4 regions of the Cupriavidus sp. IK-TO18 genome follow, and region 3 is predicted to be linked to each of the others. Evidence: predicted binding sites of a transcription regulator. Region 3 holds the regulator's gene; each other region holds the start of a gene.

What was found. Region 3 encodes LexA, which represses DNA repair genes until DNA is damaged. Its sites were predicted from a motif close to ACTGTATNNNNATACAGT; they were not measured.
Region 1: a site for LexA is predicted at 2,383-2,400, ahead of recA (recombinase RecA). Genes of this name have one in related genera too.
Region 2: a site for LexA is predicted at 1,592-1,609, ahead of IPF36_RS22710 (ATP-dependent helicase). Genes of this name have one in related genera too.
Region 4: a site for LexA is predicted at 1,642-1,659, ahead of imuA (translesion DNA synthesis-associated protein ImuA). Genes of this name have one in related genera too.

The regions. Positions count from the first base shown of each region.
Region 1 is NZ_JADGMP010000030.1:282,338-286,545, forward strand. Features, by position in the region: gene IPF36_RS23920 (sensor histidine kinase) at 1-1,547, opposite strand, end outside; gene IPF36_RS23925 (response regulator transcription factor) at 1,626-2,315, opposite strand; gene recA (recombinase RecA) at 2,555-3,610, shown strand; gene recX (recombination regulator RecX) at 3,706-4,173, shown strand.
Region 2 is NZ_JADGMP010000030.1:26,778-30,985, forward strand. Features, by position in the region: gene IPF36_RS22710 (ATP-dependent helicase) at 1-1,548, opposite strand, end outside; gene IPF36_RS22715 (TlpA disulfide reductase family protein) at 1,714-2,247, opposite strand; gene IPF36_RS22720 (thioredoxin family protein) at 2,368-2,895, opposite strand; gene IPF36_RS22725 (hypothetical protein) at 3,035-3,646, shown strand; gene IPF36_RS22730 (LysE family transporter) at 3,743-4,208, shown strand, end outside.
Region 3 is NZ_JADGMP010000007.1:138,437-142,644, forward strand. Features, by position in the region: gene IPF36_RS05935 (hypothetical protein) at 89-328, shown strand; gene IPF36_RS05940 (hypothetical protein) at 865-1,215, shown strand; gene IPF36_RS05945 (hypothetical protein) at 1,216-1,383, opposite strand; gene lexA (transcriptional repressor LexA) at 1,497-2,153, opposite strand; gene IPF36_RS05955 (asparaginase) at 2,434-3,426, shown strand; gene rpsF (30S ribosomal protein S6) at 3,539-3,913, shown strand; gene priB (primosomal replication protein N) at 3,991-4,208, shown strand, end outside.
Region 4 is NZ_JADGMP010000006.1:280,571-284,778, reverse strand. Features, by position in the region: gene IPF36_RS05180 (PQQ-dependent dehydrogenase, methanol/ethanol family) at 1-943, shown strand, start outside; gene IPF36_RS05175 (PaaI family thioesterase) at 1,083-1,514, shown strand; gene imuA (translesion DNA synthesis-associated protein ImuA) at 1,710-2,642, shown strand; gene IPF36_RS05165 (DNA polymerase Y family protein) at 2,575-4,143, shown strand; gene IPF36_RS05160 (error-prone DNA polymerase) at 4,140-4,208, shown strand, end outside.

The DNA of each region.
Region 1 (4,208 bases), on a different contig from region 3:
GGAGTTTCGGTTGGGCGGCGCAATGTCACGCGGAAATGCGCACCGGCCAGGCGCGGCGATTGCTGGTAGACGTGGTCTGAAATCTGCACGTCGCCGCCGTGCTGCTGTACGATCTCGCGCACGATGGCCAGGCCCAGCCCGCTGCCTTCGGTATTGGTGCCGAGCACGCGGTAGAAGCGCTCCATCACGCGTTCGCGATCGGCCGGCGCGATGCCCGGGCCGGTGTCTTCCACGTCGAGGTAGGCAAACGGCTCGAAGGCATCGGCGCTGACCCGCACCGTCGCATGCCCGCCGCGCGGCGTATAGCGGATGGCATTGTCGAGCAGGTTGTTGAGCATCTCCGTCAGCATCAGCCCGTTGCCCAGCACCGTGACCGGGTGGTCGGCGGCGTCCAGCCCCAGGTCGATGTCGCGCGCCCAGGCCTGCGGCAGCCAGTCCTTGACCACCTCGCGCGCCAGCGCGCACAGGTCCAGCTCGCCCATGCCGCCGGTGCCGGCCAGGTTTTCCATACGCGCCAGCGACAGCAGTTGCGTGACCAGGTGCGCGGTGCGCTCGGAGCTGCCGGCGATCTGTGCCAGCGAGCGCCGCAGCTCTTCCGGCGACTGCTCGCGCTGCGCCAGCTCGGCCTGCATGCGCAGCCCCGCCAGCGGCGTCTTCATCTGGTGCGCGGCATCGGCGATAAAGCGCTTCTGCGTCTGCACCGACTGGTCCAGCTGCGCCAGCAGGTCGTTGAACGATCCCACCAGCGGCGTGATCTCCTGCGGTGCGGCGCGTTCGTCGATGGGACTGGTGTCGCCGGGGTTGCGTGCGCGGATGCGCTGCTGGATCGCGGTCAGCGGCGCCAGCCCGCGCGAGAGCCCGAACCACACCAGCACCACCGCCAGCGGCAGGATCACGAACTGGGGCAGGATCACGCCCTTGATGATCTCGTTGGCCAGGCGCGCGCGCTTGTCGAGCGTCTCGGCCACCTGCACCAGCACCGGCTGGCTGCCGCTGACGTTGCGCAGGTCGACGTAGGTGTAGGCCACGCGCACATCGTTGCCGGCGATGCGGTCGTCGCGCAGCGACACCAGGCCGGCGTGGCCCTGGTCTTCTTCCGACGGCAGCGGCAGGTCGTGGTCGCCGGCGATGTACTCGCCGCGCTTGCCGACTACCTGGTAATAGATATTGTCGGTCTCGTCGGCGCGCAGGATCTCGCGCGCCGACAGCGGCAGCTGCAGCGTGACGCGGCCGTTGACCTCGCGCAGCTGCTGCGATAGCACGATGGCGCTGGCTTCCAGCGCCCGGTCGAACGGGCCGTTGGCGATCGACTTGGCCACCAGGTAGGTTACCGCGATGCTCATCGGCCACAGCAGCAGCAGTGGCGCCAGCATCCAGTCGAGGATCTCGCCGAACAGCGAGCGTGGCGCGGGCGTGGCGGTGCTTTCCTCCAGGTGAGGCAGTGCGTCGGCCAGTTCCTGGTCGGTGCCGGGCGTGCCAGGCGTGGTATGGGAGGGTGGTGGCACGGCGCGGTGCGCGCGCCGCCAGGGCAGTTGCAGCAGGCTCATCTCGACGGTGGTCGCTCGGGTGCGGTCGTGCTCGCCTGCACGGGCGAGGCTAAGGTGCGGGCCGCGTCAATGGCGGCGTCAATGCTGCGCGGCCACGGCCGGCTGGAATTTTTCCAGGCAATAACCCAGGCCGCGAACCGTGGCGATGCGGATGCCGCCCACCTCGATCTTCTTGCGCAGGCGGTGCACGTAGACCTCGATGGCATTGTTGCTGACTTCCTCGCCCCACTCGCACAGGTGGTCGACCAGCTGTTCCTTGGACACCAGCCGGCCGCAGCGCGTCAGCAGGATCTCCAGCAGGCCGATCTCGCGCGCCGACAGGTCGAGCATCTGTTCGTTCAGGTAGGCGATGCGGCCGACCTGGTCGAAGGCCAGCGGCCCGTGCCGCATCAGCGTGGCGCCGCCGCCGGCGCCGCGGCGCACCAGTGCGCGCACGCGCGCTTCCAGTTCGGACAGCGCGAACGGCTTGGCCATGTAGTCGTCCGCACCCAGGTCCAGGCCCTTGACGCGTTCGTCGACGCTGTCGGCCGCGGTCAGGATCAGCACCGGCAGCATCGCGCCGCGGGCGCGCAGGCGCTTGAGCACCTCCAGGCCGGACATGCGCGGCAGTCCCAGGTCCAGGATCAGCAGGTCGAAGGTCTGGGTCGACAGGGCGGAGTCGGCACCGAGCCCGTCGGCAACATGGTCGACGGCATAGCCAGAGTGACGTAACGAGCGCGTCAGGCCATCGGCCAGCGTGTCGTCATCTTCGGCGATCAGAATACGCATGGTTGTCTCCACCTGGCCGGCATAGCCGGACGCCCGCGGAATGGGCGCAATGGGGCTTGCCAAGCATACTGTTTTTTTATACAGTACCCGCACATTCCGCTGGGGCCGCCCGGGATGCTTCCTGAGTGATGCTTCCGGAATGGCGGCCGCGCAGACAGCCGGGCCGGCGCCGGAGCCGGCAAAAGCCGGTGCCGCGCCACATGCGGCCTATTTATACACCATTTGATTCAAGGACGACCATGGACGACAAGAAGGCAGGTGCGGGCGTGAGCGCCGAGAAGCAGAAGGCGCTTGCCGCCGCGCTCTCCCAGATCGAGAAGCAGTTCGGCAAGGGCTCGATCATGCGCCTGGGCGACGGCGAGGTCGAGAAGGACATCCAGGTGGTCTCCACCGGTTCGCTCGGCCTGGACATCGCGCTTGGCGTCGGCGGCCTGCCGCGCGGCCGCGTGGTCGAGATCTATGGTCCGGAATCGTCGGGCAAGACCACGCTGACGCTGCAGGTCGTGGCCGAAATGCAGAAGCTGGGCGGCACCTGCGCCTTTATCGACGCCGAGCACGCGCTGGATGTCAGCTACGCCGGCAAGCTGGGCGTGAACGTCGGCGACCTGCTGATCTCGCAGCCGGACACCGGCGAGCAGGCGCTGGAAATCACCGACGCGCTGGTGCGCTCGGGCTCGATCGACCTGATCGTGATCGACTCGGTGGCGGCGCTGGTGCCCAAGGCCGAAATCGAAGGCGAAATGGGCGACTCGCTGCCCGGCCTGCAGGCCCGCCTGATGAGCCAAGCGCTGCGCAAGCTGACCGGCACCATCAAGCGCACCAACTGCCTGGTGATCTTCATCAACCAGATCCGCATGAAGATCGGCGTGATGTTCGGCTCGCCGGAAACCACCACCGGCGGCAATGCGCTGAAGTTCTACGCCTCGGTGCGCCTGGATATCCGCCGCATCGGCTCGATCAAGAAGGGCGACGACGTCATCGGCAACGAGACCAAGGTCAAGGTGGTCAAGAACAAGGTCTCGCCGCCGTTCCGCGAAGCCTTCTTCGACATCCTGTACGGCCAGGGCATTTCCCGCCAGGGCGAGATCATCGACCTGGGCGTGGACGCCAAGATCGTCGAGAAGTCGGGCGCGTGGTACAGCTACAACGGCGACAAGATCGGCCAGGGCAAGGACAACGCGCGCGAATACCTGCGCGAGAACCCGGACATCGCCGAAGAGATCGAGAACAAGGTGCGTGCCGCGCTGGGTGTGGCGCCGACCAACGTCGTGCCGGCCGAAGTGCTGGAAGACTGAGCGCCAGCCCGCCGCTGGAGCAACCGGAAGGGCCGGGGCATCGCCGATGCGCCGGCCTTTTTGTTTAGGCCCACGGTGGAAACTTCACGACCTCAATGGCCACGCGTCCCCCCCTGTCCCTGAAGGCCCGCGCCGTCGGCTACCTGTCGCGCCGCGAGCACAGCCGCGCCGAGCTGGCGCGCAAGCTGGCGCCCCATGCCGAATCGCCGGAACAGCTCGAGCAGTTGCTCGATGCGCTCGAGCGCGAGAACTGGCTGTCCAACCAGCGCTTTGCCGACAGCCTGGTCCATCGCCGCGGCGCCCGCTATGGCGCGGCCAGGGTGATGCAGGAAGCCAAGACCCACAAGCTGGACAGCGAACAGCTGGGCGAACTGCAGGAAAGGCTGCGCGCCACCGAGACCGAGCGCGCCCGCGAGGTCTGGCGCAAGCGTTTCGGCGTGCCGCCGGATACGCCGGAGGCACGTGCCAGGCAGATCCGATTCATGGTGGCGCGGGGATTCTCCCGGGCGGTGGTCAGCAAGATCATCCAGGGCGCTGACGAAGCGTACGGCGACGACGACTGAGCGTCTGTGTGCGGTAGTATCCGCATTCGTCGGTT
Region 2 (4,208 bases), on a different contig from region 3:
GTACCAGGCCAGCACCTGCTCGAACTCCGACGGCCACGGCGAGGCCGGCGCCATCAGCGCGCGCGCCAGCGTCAGCAGGTCGGCCCACGCGGGGGCAGCGGCCGGCGGCGGCTCGAATTCCTGCAGCGAGAACAGCGGCTCGGTGGCCAGCGCCAGCGCGTCGAGCACACGTGCCGCGGTCTTGGGGCCGATGCCCGGCAGCAGCTGCAGCGTGCGGAAGCCTGCCATGCGGTCGCGCGGGTTTTCCAGCCAGCGCACCACGGCCAGCACGTCTTTCACGTGCGTCGATTCCAGGAACTTGAGCCCGCCGAACTTCACGAACGGGATATTGCGCCGCGCCAGCTCGATCTCCACCTGCGCGCTGTGGTCGGCGGCGCGGAACAGCACCGCCTGCGCCATCAGCGCCAGGCCGGCCTCGCGCCGCGCCAGCACCTGCTCGACCACGTAGCGCGCCTGGTCGGCCTCGTCGTTGACGACGATGATGCCGGGCTTCTCGGCCGACAGCCGCTCGGACCAGAGATCCTTGGTATAGCGCTCGGCCGCCAGTCCGATCACGGCGTTGGCGGCCTGCAGGATCGGCTGCGTCGAGCGGTAGTTCCGCGACAGCGTCACCTGCTGCGCGGGCGGCGTGAACTGCTGCGGGAAATCGAGGATATTGCGCACGGTCGCACCGCGGAACGCGTAGATCGACTGCGCATCGTCGCCGACCACGGTCAGGCCGCGGCCATCGGGCCGCATGGCCAGCAGGATCGACGCCTGCAGTGCGTTGGTGTCCTGGTATTCGTCGACCAGGACGTGGTCGAAGCGCGCGCCGATGTCCTGCGCGATGGCCGGCTCTGCCATGGCCTGCGCCCAGTACAGCAGCAGGTCGTCGTAGTCGAGCACGTGCTGCTTCTGCTTGGCCTCGACATAGCCGGCAAACAGCGTGCGCAGCGCATCGGCCCACATCGCGTAGCGCGGGAACTGCTGCTTGAGCACGTCCTCCAGCGGCGCCTGCGTGTTGACCACGCGCGAGTAGATCGACAGGCAGGTCTCTTTTTTGGGAAAGCGGCTCGCGGTCTCGGACAGGCCCAGGTCGTGGCGCACCACGTGCATCAGGTCGGCCGCATCGCCGCGGTCGCTGATGGTGAAGGCGGGCGACAGGCCCAGCGTCTCGGCGTACTCGCGCAGCAGGCGCGCGCCGATGGCGTGGAAGGTGCCCGACCACTGCAGCGCCGCGCGGCCCGCGCCGGTCTGCGTGCCCAGCGCCTGGTCGACGATGCGCTCGACGCGCCGGCCCATTTCGGCGGCGGCGCGGCGCGAGAAGGTCAGCAGCAGGATGCGGCGCGGATCGGCGCCGCCCAGCACCAGGTGCGCGACCCGGTGCGCCAGCGTGTTGGTCTTGCCCGAGCCCGCGCCGGCGATGATCAGCAGCGGCCCGTCGCTGCCGTGCTCGACCGCGGCGCGCTGCTCCGGGTTGAGCCTGGACAGGTAGGCGGGGCCTGCGTCGGCCGCATCGGGGGCAAGGGCGGATTCGAGGTCCGCGGCGGGGGCAAGGTCGAGTGACACAGGCAGGAAAGAGGAATGGGGCGGGCAAAAAAAGCTGGCGCTAACTGTATATCCATACAGCCCGGCAGTGCAAGCCGCTTTGCGCGGGATGGGGCACGAACCAATAAAAAAGGTGCTCGATGAGCACCTTTTCCTGAATGTTGCGGGCGGCGGCGGGTGACAGCGTTACGCAGACTTTGCCAGCGCGCCGTCCAGCAGCTTGTGCAGCGCATCCCACTCGGGCTCGCCGACATAACGCTTGAGGATGCGTCCGTCCTTGTCGACCACGAAGGTGGTCGGCGTCAGCTGCACATTGCCGAAGGCCCTGGCGGCGGACCCGTCCGAATCCATCGCGACCTTGAACGGCAGCCCGCGCGTCTTGGCGTAGTTCATCACGTACATCGGCGGGTCATAGTTCATCGCCACGGCGACGAACTCCAGCCCCTTGCCCTTGAACTGCTCGTAGGTCTTGACCATGTCGGGCATTTCCTTGACGCAGGTGGCGCAGCTGGTGGCCCAGAAATTGACCAGGTAGACCTTGCCCTTCAGGTCGGCGGTGCTGACCTTCTCGCCCGACAGCAGCGTGAACGTGGCGGCCGGCGCGGCGTTGGAGGGCGCCAGCGCGCGGTAGCCGAACCAGCCCAGCAGCGCCAGTACGACGACTGCGGCGACGATGGGCCAGGGCTTGCGGGAGGACTTGGCGGAAGTGGAAGTGGTCATGGGAGGCGGAGGAAGGCGAATTCTCTTCGGGCAACGACACATTCTAATGCCGCGGGCGCCGCGGTGTTGCGCGCGGTCTGCTTGCGTCAATCTGTCGCAATGCCGGCGCCACCGCGCGGTTCAGCGCCGTGTGGCGATGGCGGCGCGTGCCTGGTCCAGCGCCTGCTCCAGGTAGGCGCCGTAGAAATCGGGCTGCATGCCGCGCAGCGGACTGGCGGCGGCGCGGCCCTGGCGATCGAGGAACAGCACCGTCGGCGCCACCCGCACCTGGTGCGCCCGCGCCCAGTCGCGCGCGGTGGTCATGCTGCCGTCGGCATCGCGCAGCGGCGTGGCGGCGGTCAGGTCGAGCTCGCGCACCGCGATCTCGCCGGCGGCGGCCTGCGGGCCGAGGTAGTTGCGGCGCACCGCGTCGCAATAGCCGCATCCTGGCATCGACACCAGCAGCACCAGCGGCTCGCCACGTTGCGCGGCCTCGGCGCCATGCGCGGCCAGGTCGGTGGCGGCAGGCAGGTGCGCCGTGCCCGCGGCCAGCGCCGCGCCGGCGGCCGTTGCCAGCAGCGTGCAGGCGGCCAGTCGCGCCAGTTGCGCTAGTCGGAGCAGCGCGGACCGGGCTGGTACGGCGAGGCGGGGCAGGGCGGGAACAGGCATGCGGTCGGGAAACACTGTCAGGCGGCGCACCATGCACCGGGGCGCCACTTCCGCGATAATACCGGTTTCCGCCCGCAGGCGACGGCGGCCGCCAGAGCCGCTCCATGGCCTGCGCGCGCTGTCCGCCACACGCTTCCCCATGCGTCCTCTTTCGCCCCAGTCGTCGAGCCTGGCCGCCCTGGCCCGCAGTCCCATGCTGCGCCGCGCCGCCGTATGCGCGGCGCTGGCCCTCTGCGCCTGTTCGCCCCGCTATGACTGGCGCACGATCCAGTCCGGCGAGGGCGCCTACGCCGCGCTCTACCCCGGCAAGCCCAGCAGCGCCGCGCGCGACGTCACCATCGCCGGCCGCAAGCTGCCGATGACGATGGAGGCGGCGCGCGTCGACGACACGCTATTCGCCGTGGGCGTGGTCACGCTGCCTGCCGACGACGAAGCGCTGCGGCGCGAGGCGCTGGCGGCGATGCAGGCGGGCCTGCTGGCCAACCTGGGCACGTCGTCGGGCGAGCCGGCGCGTACGCGCCCGGTCACGATCACGACCGCCGACAAGCCGGGGCGGCCGCTGGCCGGCGTGGAAGTGCAGGCCAGCGGCGTGTCGCCGCAGGACCAGTCGCCGCGGCGGCTGACCGCGCGGCTGGTGGCGGTGGGCGCGCGCGCCTACCAGGCGGTGGTGCTGGAGTCCGGCGACGCCGCGCGCGACCAGCGCCAGGCCGAGCAGGTGGAGCAGTTCCTCGGCGGCTTCCACCCGTTCTGAGGTCCCGCAGGACGCCGCAGGAATACAGGGTTTGCGCCGGGCCGCGTCAGTGCGGCGGCGGCAGTTGTCGGGCAGTTGTCGTCTAGGAGAATCGAAATGCGTTGGGAAGTGTGGCTGGCTTATTTCGCGGCGTGCTGGGTGATTGCGGTGTCGCCGGGATCGGGGGCGGTGCTGTCGATGAGCCACGGCCTGTCGTATGGCCTGCGCAAGACCACCACCACGATCTTCGGCCTGCAGACGGGGTTGGTAATCGTGCTGCTGGTGGCCGGCGGCGGGCTGGGCGCGCTGCTGCTGGCCTCGGAGCAGGCCTTCATGGTGGTGAAGACCGTGGGCGCGCTGTATCTGATTTACCTGGGCTTGCAGCAGTGGCGCGCGAAGGTGCAAAGCAGCGAAGGCGCCAGCGAGGGTCCCGCCCGCGTGGCCGTGATGAGCCCACGCCGGCGCTTCGCCACCGGGCTGCTGACCAACGTGACCAATCCCAAGGGCATCATCTTCATGGTCGCGGTGCTACCGCAGTTTATCGACCCGAACCACCCGCTGGCGCCGCAGCTGGCCATCCTGG
Region 3 (4,208 bases):
ATGGACGAGGGCGATGAGGCTTGCCGTTGAAGCGGATGGGGCGTTCTTTCATCATGCTAGGATTCCTCTGAAACGATGGGAGCGCGCCATGTCGAGCCATGCCTTGGTCGAAGAAGGGGAGTATTTCTGCCACTGCACGGTCTGGAAGTCGAAATCTGGATCCTGGGAGGCATCGGTATTGTTCGAGCGCAGAATCGATCACGCAAACGAGTTTGTCCCAGGCTTGCGACACAAGATCAAAGCCACGTTCAATAGCGAGGAAGAGGCGATGGCTGAAGCAATTGCTTACGCAAAGGCTTGCGTCGAGAACACTAAGACCGGGCTGTAGCCTCATGCGGCCACTCCGAAGCATTTTGATTCCTTCGCCGACCAACTCGCCATCTCAGGCGCGTTGGCGCTTACCAGTGCTGCCGCCTTACACGCGCGGCGTTTCGGCCAGCTTCCTATGCAGGCGAACTGCACTTAGAGAATCGGAATAGACGGCGGCGCTGCGGCATGCTGCGGACGCTGCGCGAGCGGGACGACTTGGTCTTAAAGGGCTACGATGGGATAAGAGCTTTCGGCAATTCGCTCCATGAGACCTCACATCCCTCATTCCCATCATGCATACCGTACCGGTGATCCGAGGCACGGCTGGCGCCACTATTTGATCCTCGCGGCGGTGGTGCTCGGGCTGGGCCTACTCTTCCTGGCGTGGCCTGGCTAAACGCGCTTGCGCGGAGGGGATGGAGATCCCTGCGTCATCGTCTTGGACGCTCCTTTCAGTGCCAGCGACGCCCACAATCGATGTGGCTCCTGTACCATACGCGCCTTGCATTCCAAAGGGGTCGTATGTTCTTTCGAGCAGCGGTAATAGGGGCTGGCGTGGCAGTGGCCGCGATGATGGCCGGATGCGCCACCGGCACATCGGAGAAAGATATTCGTGCGCGTCCGCCGATGCGCTTGTTCACGCCGGCAAAAATGGCTGACGTTGCCAAATGCCTGCGCAACAATCTCGGCGACGAAGCCACGATGGTCAACCTGCCGGCACAGAACCAGATGGAAATCCGGATCGGACAGCCAAAGATCAGTGGCGAATTTGCGTATGCCTACCTGATCTCGCTGACCGCCAGGCCGGATGGCACGGCGGTCGAGTTGCGCAAGACTAATACATGGTTCCCGCAGATGACTCCGGAAGAACTGGAGACGGAAACCAAGGCGTGCGCGCGTAGCTGATCAGGCCAGCTTGCTAGTGGTTTCCAGTTCAAGCATCCTGCAGATCGCGGCCATGCTGCCTACCATGGTCCGGCGCTGCGCGCCCTGATAGACGCGCACGCCCTTGCACTGGCGGAAGGGCACCGGCTTGACCGGGCGGCGGGCGGCGACGTGGTGGGTTTGCGGCATGGTTGCACCTCTTTTTCAGGCAAAAGCGGGGTCAACACCCGGCAAGCCGGGCGGCGTCTGCAAAGCAATGGAAGCGGGTGGGTCCGCGCAGGCGAAGCGCCTGCCGTGACCGGCTAGAAGCCGGAGGATCGGATCAGGCCGACCGCGATGCCTTCCAGCGAAAACTCTTCGCGCCCCGGTTCAACGATGATGTTGGCGAAGTCCGGGTTTTCCGCGATCAGCTCGATATGGCCGCCGCGCCGTTGCAGGCGCTTGACCGTGACATCGTCGCCGAGTCGCGCCACCACGATCTTGCCGTTGGGCGCTTCGCTGGCCCGGCGCACGGCGAGCAGGTCGCCGTCGAGAATGCCGGCGTCGCGCATGCTCAGGCCGCGCACGCGCAGCAGGTAGTCGGGGCGTTCATCGAAGACCGAGGCGTCCACCTGGTATTGGCGGTCGATATGTTCGGCGGCAAGGATGGGGCTGCCGGCTGCGACGCGGCCAACCAACGGCAGCGTCAGCTGCAAAACGCCGGGGATGGGTAGCGAGAACTGGTCCGGCATTTCCGAGTCGCTGCGCGAAACCTTCAGGCGGATGCCGCGCGAGGCGCCAGGCGTCAGCTCGATCACGCCTTTGCGGGCCAACGCGCGCAGGTGCTCTTCCGCGGCATTTGGCGAGGAAAAGCCAAATTCGGCAGCAATCTCGGCACGCGTCGGCGGGAAGCCGGTACGGCGGATCGTATTGCGGATCAGATCGAAAATCTGCTGCTGCCGGGGTGTCAGGGTCGCCATGGGATCGCCGTTCCGTGCGGGCGCGCTGGGCAGGGTTGGATGGGCTGCCCAACGGGGTGGGCGGTCCCCGAAATCCTGCATCCGGCGGGCCGGGCACTGTATGTTTAAACAGTATGCTGTGATTTTATACAGTATCGGCGTCAGCGCAAGCAGAATTTTTGCTGGCGCGCGTGAACCGATCGGCCTCGGCGCGGGCCATTCCGGTGGAAGTCCGCCGTTACAATCGCGATTCCATCGCCCGGCGCATGTATTCCCTTCTGTTTCCTGAGCCCCAGCATCCATGACCCAATTGCCTCGCATCGTTGTATTGGCTACCGGCGGCACCATTGCCGGCGCTTCCGGCAACCCCGCCAGCAGCGCGCACTACCAGGCGGCCACCGTGCCCGTGTCGTCGTTGCTTGCGGCGGTGCCGGCGCTGCAGTCGGTGGCACGGATCGAAGCCGAGCAGGTGGCGCAGGTCGACAGCAAGGACATGACCTTTGCGCTGTGGGTCGCGCTGGCCGCTCGCGTCGAGCACTGGTCGGCGCAGGCGGATGTGGCGGGCATCGTGATCACGCACGGCACCGATACGCTGGAAGAAACGGCGATGGCGCTGCACCTGACCCAGGCGTGCCCGGTCCCGGTGGTGATGACGGCGGCGATGCGGCCGTCCACCTCGCTGTCGGCCGACGGGCCGCTCAACCTGCTCGACGCGGTACGGGTGGCGGCGTATCCGGATGCGCGCGGAAAGGGCGTGCTGGTGGTGCTGAACCAGCAGATCCATGCGGCGCGCGATGTTGCCAAGGCGCATACCTCGGCGGTGGATGCCTTCGTGTCCCAGTGCGGGCCGCTCGGGCTGGTGCAGGACGACTACGTGGGCTTTGCCCGCACGCCCCGGCAGGCATGGGCGATCGGTCCGATGCCGGGCGCATGGCCGGTGGTCGAGATCGTGGCGAGCTACGCGCAGCCGGGCCGGATCGCCGTCGATGCGCTGGTGCAGGCTGGCGTGGCGGGCCTGGTGGTGGCCGCCGCCGGCAATGGCTCGATACACGAAGTGCTGGCGGAGGCCCTGGTGGATGCCGCCGCCGCCGGAGTGGCGGTGGTGCGCAGTTCGCGCACCGGGGCAGGTCATGTGGCGATTCCGGCGCATCCCAGCCCGTCCGATGGCGTTTTTGTCTCCGCCTCGGACCTGAATCCGTATAAGGCGAGGGTACTGCTGGCATTGGCGCTTGCGGCGGATCCTGCGCTGGCACGGGATCCCGTGCGCCTGCAGGCCGCCTTTGCCAAAGCCTGAGCCAGCCTTGCCGCTTGCGCGCCCCGTTGGCGCCGGGCTATAATTTAAGGCTATTCAACCTTGCCACACCGGACTCGTGACGCCCGGGTGGCTAATCCCAAAAGGAGCGTCAATGCGTCATTACGAAATCGTCTTCATCGTCCACCCGGACCAGAGCGAGCAAGTGCCGGCCATGATCGAGCGCTACAAGCAGCTCGTGACCTCGCAGAACGGCAACGTTCACCGCGTGGAAGACTGGGGCCGTCGCCAGATGGCCTACATGATCCAGAAGCTGGCCAAGGCTCACTACGTTTGCCTGAACATCGAATGCGGCAAGGACACGCTGGCTGAACTGGAACACGCCTTCAAGTTCAACGACGCCGTTCTGCGCCACCTGATCGTGCAGACCAAGAAGGCTGAAACCGCTCCTTCGCCGATGATGAAGGAAGTGCAGCGCGAAGAAGCCCGCAAGGCCGCGCAAACGACCACCGAAGGCCAGGCCGCCTGAGTGCGGACTGCGGTGCGCGCCCAGGCTGACCATGTCGGCCCTGGCGGCACGGATGGCAAACGGCAAGAGGCCCCGCGTTGAACCAACTTCGGCTTGCCGCCACTTTGGCGGAACGCGATGCCCTGCGCTATACCCCGGCCGGAGTGCCCGTCGTGAACTGCATCCTGCAGTACAGCGGCGAGACGGTCGAGGCGGAAACGCCACGGCAGGTTGAGTTTGCCATCGCGGCAATGGGGATCGGGCCGGTGGGTCAGCGGCTTGAGCGGTTACCGCTCGGCACGCTGCTCGACTGCGA
Region 4 (4,208 bases), on a different contig from region 3:
CAAGGACGGCCGGCCGATCGAGACGCCGCAGTCGGACACTTCGGGCAAGCCGGCGGATATCGTGCCGGGGCCGTTCGGCGCGCACAACTGGCATTCGATGTCGTTCCACCCGAAGCTGGGGCTGGCCTTTATCCCGGCGCAGCACGTGCCGCTGACGCTGGCCGACAACAAGGAGTGGGCCCACAACCAGAAGGACTCTCCCGAGGCGCATCGCGGCGTGGGCTGGAACCTGGGCATGCTGGTCAATGCCGAGCCCCCCAGGAGCAAGCCGATGGGGCGGCTGATCGCGTGGGACCCGCTGGCGCAGAAGGCGGTATGGCACCAGGACCATGCCGGCCCGTGGAACGGCGGCACGCTCGCGACCGCCGGCAACCTGGTGTTCCAGGGCACGGCGGACGGGCGGCTGGTGGCGTATCACGCCGGCACCGGCGAGAAGCTGTGGCAGGCGCCGACCGGCTCCGGCGTGGTGGCGGCGCCGGTGACCTACCTGCTCGACGGCAAGCAGTATGTGTCGGTGGCGGTGGGCTGGGGCGGCGTGTATGGCCTGAGCCAGCGCGGCAGCGACAGGCAGGCGCCGGGACGGGTCTACACCTTTGTGCTCAACGGCAAGAAGCCGATGCCCGAGTCGGCGCCCTACGCGATGGCGCCGCTGCTGAGCGGGGTGAAATACGACCCGGCCAAGGTCGCCGACGGGCAGAAGCTCTACGTCAACAACTGCGTCTTCTGCCATGGCGTGCCGGGTGTCGACAAGGGCGGCAATATTCCCAACCTGGCCTATGTCGGCGCGCCGATGATCGAGCACCTGGACAAGATCCTGTTCAACGGGCCGTTGGTGCAGAAGGGCATGCCGGATTTCACCGGCAAGCTGACGGCGGAGGACGTGGTCAAGATCCAGGCATTTATCCAGGGCACCGCCGACGCGGTGCGGCCGAAGAAGCCCTGACGGAAGTGCGCGCGCGGGCCGGCACTGGCCCGCGCGCTTCGTGCACGCCAAAGTGGCTGTTCGCCAAATCGGAATTGTTTGGGGCCGCGAATCGCGAGGAAATACCGCCTGGACAAATTTAGCCGTGGTGAGCAGTGAAATGAAAATCCAAGCAACGGAAATCGTGATGGAGGGTGGCGCCGGCGGCGGTTTCTCTCTCGACAATCCCGCCCTCGAAAGCATCGGTGTCCGCATCACGCAGTGGCGCCCCGATTACGTGGAGCTTGAACTGCCGGTCACGTCCAGCATGCTGAACCGCAGCCGCGTGGTCCATGGCGGCACGATCTGCACGCTGCTGGACGCCGCCACCGGCTATGCCGGCCTATTCTCGGCGCCGGGCGAGGCGGCGCGGCATGCGGTGACGCTGTCGCTGACTTCCAACTTCCTGAGCAACGGCACGGGCAGTGTGTTGACGGCCAAGGGCACCGTCGATCGGCGCGGGCGCTCGATTTTCTTTTCGCGTGCCGAGGTCTGGCTTGACCAGGAGTTGCTGGTGGCGACCGGCGTTGCCACGATGAAATACCTGAAGTAGGCCCACGGGGCGTTCGCGCCCCTTTCTCTTCTTCGGAGGCGGAGCCCGTCCGCCCGATCCGTTCCTCCGGTGCTCCGCGCACCACCCTGGCATCCTTCGCGCGTCTACCCCTTGCGCTTGCCTCGATACTGTATAAATATACAGTTATCGTAAATATCCTATTTCCTCGCTTCCCGCGAGCGACACCGACTTCACATGCCTGCGCAATCGTACGCAGCCCCGCCCATGGCGGCGGAGGGCGTTCTTTTCCCTGCGCCGACGCCGGCCAGGTCCGCAGCCCCGGCAGCCCCGGCAGCCCCGGCAGCCCACGCTACCCGGCAGCAGGCGCTGTCGGCGCTCGAGCAGCGCTATCCCGGCCTGTGGCGCGCCGGCCAGCTTGGCCGTGCCGGCAGCGCCGCGGTGTGCCCGACCGGGTATGACGCGCTCTCGGCCGAACTGCCGGGCGGCGGCTGGCCGGCGGGCGGACTGACCGAACTGCTGACCACGCAGGGCGGCGCGGGCGAACTGCGCCTGCTGCTGCCGGCGCTGCGCGTGCTGGCCGGGGCAGGGCGCCGCATCGCGCTGGTGGCGCCGCCTTGCTTGCCCAATGCCATGGGCCTGGCCGCGGCCGGCCTGCCGGCGCGCCAGCTGTACTGGCTGCGCCCGCCAGCCGGCGCGGCCAAGGCTGCGCAACAGGCCGACATGCTGTGGGCGGCCGAGCAGGTGCTGCGCAGCCAGGCCTTCGGCGGCGTGCTGGTGTGGCTGCCCGCGGCCCGGCCCGAGGCGCTGCGCCGGCTGCAGGTGCTGGCCCAAGCCGGCGACGCGGTGGTGTGGGCGCTGCGCCCGGCCGCGGCGCTGCGCGAGTCGTCGCCGGCGGTGCTGCGCCTGCTGCTGGCGCCGCAGCCTGGCAATGTGCTGTCGATCACCTTCCACAAGCGACGCGGGCCGGTGCGCGATACGCCGTTGCTGCTGCGCCTGGGCGGGATGGAGGCAGCCATGCGCACGGCCGCCTGGCCCGTGCCCGCCGGCGCCCCGGCCGCCGCGCCTTCCGTTGTGTCTTCGTCTTCTCAGTCTTCTACCGATGCCGTACTGGATCGCGGTGCACCTGCCGCGCCTGCCCCTGGACGCACTGCAGCCCAACTGGCCTGAGCCGGCTGCCTCCAGCCCATCCTCCGTCACCGGCACGCTGCACCATGCGCTGCCGGTGGCGGTGATGGCGCAGGAGCAGGTGGTGCTGGCCAACGGTCCCGCGATGCAGCTGGGCGTGCGCTACGGCATGCGCCGCGGCGGCGTGCAGGCGCTGTCGGCGGACATCGTGCAGCTGGAACGCGACCTGGTTGCGGAAGAGGCGCTAATGGAAACGGTGGCGCTGGCGCTGCTGCGCTTCACGCCGGCCGTGACCTTCGACGAGGAACCGGAAGCGGCCACCGTGATGCTCGACGTCACCGCCAGCCTGCGCCTCTTTGGCGGCCACCGCGCGCTGTGCCGCGCGGTGCGCGCCTGCGTGCGCCAGCTCGGCACCATTGCCCAGGTGGGCAGCGGCCCGACCGCGCACGGCGCCGCCTGGCTGGCGCGCCAGCCGCTGCGGCGCACCCGCCGCGGCGTGGTGCGGCCCGCGCGCCGGGCGGTGGGCATGGCGCGGCTGCACCGGCTGCTCGACCGCCTGCCGGTCGAGGCGCTGCACACGCTGGCCGACCCGGCCTGGCTCGACGGCATCGGCTGCCGCACGCTGGGCGAGGTGCGGCGCCTGCCGCGCGCCGGCCTGACCCGGCGGCTGGGCCCGGCGCTGCTGGCGCGGCTGGACCAGGCCTATGGCGAGGCCCCGGCGCGCTTTGCCTGGTACGCGGCGCCGCCCACGTTCGCGCAGCGCATGGACCTGCCCGGGCGCATCGAATCCGCCGAAGGCGTGCTGGCCGGCGCGCAGCGCCTGCTGCTGGCGCTGGCCGGCTGGCTGGCGCTGCTGCAGGCCGGCGTCACGCGCTGCGCGCTGGTGCTGGAGCATGAGCGCTACCGGCGCGGCGTCGATACCGAAGGGACGCCGGTCGCGCTCGGCCTCGCCCAGCCCAGCCGCGATCCCGCGCACCTGTCGCGGCTGCTGCGCGAAAAGCTCGACAAGCTCAACTTCCACGCCCCGGTCACCGGCCTGGCGCTGCGCGTGGAAGCGATGCAGGCCTGCGTGCCGCAGAGCGACGCGCTGTTCCCAGAGCCCGGCGGCTCGCCGGAAGACCTGGGCCGCCTGCTCGATACGCTGATGGCGCGGCTGGGCCGTGACAACGTGCTGCAGCCGCGGCCCTTGGCCGACCACCGTCCCGAGCGCGCCAACCGCTGGGTGCCGGTCGACGAACCGCAGCCCGGTGGCAAGGCTGGCGGCATGCCCGGCCCGCTGCCGGAGCGCCCGCTGTGGCTGCTGCCGCAACCGCTGCCGCTGCCGGTGCAGCAGCACCGCCCCAGCCACGGCGGGCCGCTGGCGCTGCTGAGCCGGCCCGAGCGCATCGAGGCCGGCTGGTGGGACGGTGCATTAGCCACGCGCGATTACTTCATCGCCGAGCGCGCCGACGGCCTGCGCTGCTGGATCTATCGCGAGCGCCCCGGCCACGGCGCGGACGAGGGCAGCGAGTACCGCTGGTTCCTGCACGGGCTGTTCGCATGACGCCGGTGATCCCTTCGCTGCCCGGCCTGCTGCCGGCGCTGCCGGACTACGTGGAGCTGCACTGC